2 linked regions of the Rubripirellula tenax genome follow. Each later gene encodes a partner of the first gene's protein in a complex. Links are inferred from orthologs where the notes say so. Each region holds a gene or a part of one and is shown in the gene's direction. Other genes may lie near its edges.

Evidence for each region. Proteins that work in one complex are often made in the same cells at the same time.
Region 2: the proteins of Poly51_RS28730 (region 1) and trxA are in contact, whole or in part, in an NMR structure (PDB 2IPA), measured with the Bacillus subtilis proteins. The link is inferred for Rubripirellula tenax from one-to-one orthologs.

What each region holds. Positions count from the first base shown.
Region 1 is NZ_SJPW01000011.1:35,776-38,697, reverse strand. Bases 8-2,921 are described here. They hold Poly51_RS28730 (arsenate reductase ArsC), read left to right. Parts: upstream 8-1,205; coding sequence 1,206-1,637; downstream 1,638-2,921. Other genes in these bases: Poly51_RS28725 (sensor histidine kinase), read left to right, coding at 2,165-2,921; arsA (arsenical pump-driving ATPase), read left to right, coding at 8-1,181. Outside these bases: more of arsA, read left to right, coding at 1-7; more of Poly51_RS28725, read left to right, coding at 2,922-2,922. UniProt on the Bacillus subtilis protein: Catalyzes the reduction of arsenate [As(V)] to arsenite [As(III)]. In vitro, can dephosphorylate para-nitrophenyl phosphate (pNPP).
Region 2 is NZ_SJPW01000001.1:938,377-941,180, reverse strand. What follows is about bases 9-2,804. They hold trxA (thioredoxin), read left to right. Parts: upstream 9-1,139; coding sequence 1,140-1,469; downstream 1,470-2,804. Other genes in these bases: mutL (DNA mismatch repair endonuclease MutL), read left to right, coding at 1,644-2,804; Poly51_RS03475 (NUDIX hydrolase), read left to right, coding at 325-1,011; Poly51_RS03480 (sugar phosphate isomerase/epimerase family protein), read left to right, coding at 9-314. Also shown: more of Poly51_RS03480, read left to right, coding at 1-8. UniProt on the Bacillus subtilis protein: Participates in various redox reactions through the reversible oxidation of its active center dithiol to a disulfide and catalyzes dithiol-disulfide exchange reactions.

The sequences.
Region 1 (2,922 bases):
CGACTTTGGTTTTGGTCACACGTCCCGAACCGTCAGCGTTTCGCGAAGCAGCTCGGACGAGCAGCGAGTTGCAAGAACTGGGCGTTCGCAATCAGCACTTGATCGTCAACGGCGTCTTCACTAGCCAGACACCAACGGACGAGATCGCAACGGCGATGCAGCGTCGAGGTGACGAAGCGGTCGCGTCGATGCCAGACTCAATTGCTGGCTTGGATCGTTCATCGGTTTCGCTGGCGTCCAGCGGATTGATGGGCGTTGATTCGCTGCGTCGCCTCGGCAAACCCACTGACTTGACCACTGATGAGGATATCGAAGCTCCTGCAATCGACTCGCATCCAGGTGGTCTTGGTTCGTTGATTGATGAACTCGCCGCCGTTGGTCACGGCGTGATTTTGGCGATGGGCAAAGGTGGAGTGGGGAAAACAACGGTCGCGGCATCCGTAGCCGTTGCGTTGGCCGAACGTGGTTTCGACGTGCACCTTTCGACGACCGATCCAGCGGCTCACGTTTCAGCGACGATCGCGGCGGACGAACTCGCCGGTTTGACAGTGGGGCGAATCGACCCGGCTCAAGAGACCGCCGACTACACCGCCGAAGTCATGCAGACGGCTGGGAAGGACTTGGACCCACAGGGCAAAGCACTGCTCGAAGAAGACTTGCGTTCGCCATGTACTGAAGAGATCGCCGTGTTCCGTGCGTTCGCCAAAGCCGTCTCGGAGGGTGCAGACCGTTTCGTCGTTCTCGACACCGCACCGACGGGGCACACGATCTTGTTGCTCGATTCGGCGTTGGCTTACCATCGTGAAGTAACTCGCCAAGCGAGCCAAATGCCTGAGTCAGTTGAGAAGTTGTTGCCGCGATTGCGTGACCCTGACTTTACGCGAGTGTTGGTGGTGACGTTGCCCGAAGCGACGCCGGTTCACGAAGCCGCACGATTGCAGCAGGACTTGCGGCGTGCGGAGATCGAACCGTTCGCGTGGGTCATCAACCAAAGTCTGGTGCCGTTGGCGGTGACTGATCCGGCTTTGCGTCGGCGTCAGCATCACGAGTTGCCGTTCATTGACGAAGTTCAACAGACGCTAGCGACTCGCGTTGCACTGGTTCCTTGGCAAAGCGAGCCGCCGACTGGCCTCGCTGGATTGCGTCGCATCGTCGCGGCGGATTCAACTCTCACTCAATAGAAAAGCAACCCAAGGCAGAAACCGATGACCAAAAAGAATGTTCTGTTTCTGTGTACCGGCAACTCTTGTCGTAGCCAGATGGCCGAGGGTTGGGCACGACATTTCCACGGCGACACGATCGAAGCGTACTCGGCAGGCATCGAGGCTCACGGGATGAACCCCAACGCGATGCAGGTGATGAAAGAAGCTGGCGTGGATATTTCAGCCTATTCGTCCAAGCTGGCCAGTAGTCTTGCCGATGTTCCTCTCGACCTGGTTATCACCGTTTGCGGTCACGCAGACGAGAACTGCCCAGCGTTCCTAACGAAAGCCAAGTTGGTTCACGTCGGCTTCGACGATCCCCCCAAGCTCGCCAAGGAAGCAGCCAGCGAAGAAGAAGCCCTCGACCAGTACCGCCGAGTCCGTGACGAGATTCGAGATTTCGCGAAGAACAAACTCGCCGCGTTGTTGCCGTAGGGGCTGATGGACAATTGGGGACGAGGCGAGGATTCAGCAATCAAAGGAACAGAAACTGTTCAATTGTCTGGACAGATGCTTTCCATTGAGGATCCCGACGCGATGCACGAGGACTGCGGCCGACTCGCGAAACAGCGGAGTTCACTGCAATTCGTGAATTGAGTGCGACAGATCGGGGAACGTGACGTCGTCGGCACATCGGTTGCTTAAGTAGGCGAGTGGGTGCGAGGGCTTGTTTGTCTCGCCGCCGAAATCACTGGCGTGCAACCTCGTGTTGCTCGCCACACTCGATGAGATGCCCTGTGTCAAAATCGTTGATAGAATGGTTTACTCCCGGCCGCTTTGAGCAGACCTATGACCACGGACGTTCCGATGCTGCGAAGCCTTCGGTCGAAGTTCCGTCGCGAGTGATCCCAACGGCGTCGTTTCACTTTCCCAGGCTCGATCAGTTTTTGCGTATGTCCAACCGTGTTTCAGCTCTGTCCTCGATCCTACGCTCACCGGCGCGGATTCTGAGCATTGTGCTGATGCTGGTGTTCATCGCGGAAGTCGGTGTGATGTTCGTGCTGCCGCACGTGTTGCCTAAATTTCTTGGCGAAACGGGAACGGCGTTGGTGGATGCCATTTTGCTGACGCTGGTTTGCGCCCCGGTCCTGTGGTGGGTGATCTCTGCCGCAGCAGCAACCGAGGCGGAACGCCTGACGATGGCTCGCGAGACAGAGGCATTGCGAGCCCAACAGATGACAACGCTGGCTCAACTGGCGACCGGCGTCGCTCACGAAATCCGCAACCCGCTGACTTCGATCAAGATGTTGATTCAAGTGAATCGGGGCAAGTTCGCGGACGGAGGTTTGCCAACCGATGATTTGGAACTGGTCGAACAAGAGATTCGACGGATGGAACGCAGCGTGAATAGTCTGCTGGACTACGCGCGCCCCGAACAAGGTGAACTCAGCGTCTTCCCCATTCAAACGGTCATTCGCAAGACCGTTCAACTGATTAACGGACGTTGTCAATCCAGTGGAGTCAAACTAGCGGTCGACTGTGATGACGAACCCATCACGATTGATGGCGATCCTGCCCAGATTCAACAATTGCTCCTGAACCTTTCGCTCAACGCACTCGATGCGATGCCAAGCGGCGGCGAGCTCACTATTGCAGCCAAGACGACGGGCGGCCAATTAGAACTTTCAGTGGCGGATAGCGGCGAGGGCATTCGGGACGACATGCTGGCGAAGTTATTCACTCCGTTCTCCACCAGCAAGCCGACCGGAATAGGACTGGG
Region 2 (2,804 bases), on another replicon or contig:
TGATGGTCTTGTGCAACAACGTCGATGGGCTGGGCATCACGCTTGACCCCAGCGTTTACATTGCCGGTCCGGCCAAGTCGAAAAGTCTGGACAAGATCCTGAAATTCGTCTGCAACGTTCACCTGCGTGATACTCGCCCGGACGCATTTCAAGTCAGCGTTGGACAGGGTGAAGTCGATTACGGAAAGATCGTGACACAGCTTGTTCGCGATCGTTACGATCGCGCCTTGACCGCTCACATGGTTCCGATGGAAGAGCACGATCACCGTGTCGAACTTCGCAAGTTGCGACGATTGCTCGAAACTCTGATTTAGTTCAGCAGCGATGAACTCACGGGAAATGGCGGAACTGATCGAGCGATGCTTGGCTGCCACATCCGGCCGCCGTTTCCGTTCACCGATTTCGCCGACTTTGTCCTACGGCCGCCATCGCGGCCCGGTGCCAAGTCGATCGCGAGTTGCAGCAGTCGCGGTGGCGCTGTACCGCGACCAAAATGATGGTTGGACGATTCCGTTGACACTTCGGCCGATGACGCTGTCCCATCATGGCGGACAGATTTCGTTGCCGGGTGGGCAAGTCGATCCCGGCGAGTCGATTCGCGAAGCTGCGATTCGCGAATTCGACGAAGAACTTGGCGTGTTGCCAAACGTGCAGGCGTTTTGTGGCCAATTGGCCAGCCAATACGTCTATGCCAGTGGCAACGTCGTACATCCAGTGGTGATGGTGATCGATCCGCCCCGTGGCGTTTGGAAACCGGATCCGATCGAGGTCGAACACGTGATCTCTCTGCCGCTTAGGGTTCTGGTTGACCCCAAATACCGCGCTGCGATCGTCAAAACTCGCCCGATCCAACGTGTCGATGCGGCGTCCGACGAATCCGTTGACGCCGGTTCGATGCGGTTTCGCGCCGGCGCGATTCGGTACGACGGGCACGAGATTTGGGGGGCGACGGGAATGATTTTGGATCAATTGGCCCATTTATTGCTCCCCTATGTAAATCAGTTCGATTGACTGCCACGGCGGATCGCCGACCGGGGCGGTCATTGAGTCTGGGGAATTGCTCGCAATCCCCAGCGATGTATAAATTGAACTCACACGAGACCGAATACTCCTCCATTCCGTTTACGAAGGAATTTCCTATGGCTTCCGACGCCGTCAAAGAGTTCACCGACGACAACTTCGACACCGAAGTTCTAAAATCGGATACGCCCGTCTTGGTCGACTTTTGGGCTCCCTGGTGTGGCCCATGCCGTCAGATCGCTCCGATGATCGACGAATTGGCCAACGAAAATCCTGGCGTAAAGATTGGTAAGATCAACATCGACGACAATCCGGGAATCGCCCAGAAGTTCGGCATCAGCAGCATTCCAACGCTGTTGGTGTTCCGCAACGGCGAAATTTCCGAAAGCTTTGTCGGCGTCCGCCCGAAGAGCGCCCTGCAAGAAGCCCTGACCGGCGCATCGGCCTAGTCGGAACGGATCACCCTACCTAGCCCTGCGATTCCGTTCGCAGAGTGTACGGTGTTTCTTCTCATTCAACGTGAACTGCTTTGCAGTTCACGGCCCGCGAGCGGCGTCGCGGTTCCAAATCGGGTTGCCCGATTTGTGGTTGTGGTTGAGTGACCAACCATTACATTCGGGCGTATGAACACAACGACCCGAGTGCTGCCGACGATCCGCCAATTGCCACCCAATTTGGTCAACCAGATAGCGGCGGGCGAAGTCATCGAACGGCCCGCATCGGTCGTCAAAGAACTGGTCGAAAACAGCATCGACGCCGGTTCCCACCGTATCGAAGTCACGATTGCCGGCGGTGGTACCGAGTTGATTCGGATCAGCGATGATGGTTGCGGAATGACCGCTGATCAATTGCCGCTAGCCGTTGCATCTCACGCGACCAGCAAACTTCCCGACGACGATTCCCTGTTCAGCGTCCGCACTCTCGGGTTTCGCGGCGAAGCACTGGCGTCGATCGGCAGCGTTTCGCATATGACCATCCGCAGTCGCACCGAGGGCGACGATTGTGGCAGCGAAGTGACCGTTCGCGGCGGCGTGATCGAATCACCGGCGCCATGTGGATGCCCGGTCGGTACCGTGATCGAGATCAAGAATCTGTTTTTCAACACTCCGGTGCGGCATCGGTTCCTGAAGACCGCCGGCACCGAGCGCGGACACATCGTCGAAGCGTTCACGCGGTTGGCGCTTGCCAACCCGCAAGTCCATTTCGTGCTGATCAACAACGACAAGATCGTTTACGATCTGCCCGTTTCGACGCGCTGGTCCGACCGGATCGGTGCGTTTTTTGGTGACGAGATCGCCAGCGTGCTGATTCCGATCCGCGACGACGACGATCCCGTGCGGATCAGCGGTTACGTTTGCGATCCGTCGGTCAGCCGCGGCAACAATCGGATGCAATATTTGTTCCTGAACGGGCGACACATTCGCGACCGGTCATTGCAGCACGCACTCGGCGAAGCCTACCGTGGATTGTTGATGGTTGGCCGGTTCCCCGTTTGCTTTTTGCGGATGGACATGCCGCCGGAATTGATCGACGTGAACGTTCACCCGACCAAGCTGGAAGTCCGCTTCACCGACGGCGGCAAAGTGTACGCCCGATTGCTTCAAACGCTACGTCACCAGTTTTTGCGCACCGATATGACTCACCGCGTCGGCCCGGGACCGGCTCATGGTGACGACACGGTGTCTCCCACCGTGGCTCCGGTGCAACCGATTGCCGGCTCCCCAGCCCTGTCCGAGCAACTGCAACGGCAATCCGTCATCGACTGGGCCCGTACTGGCATACAA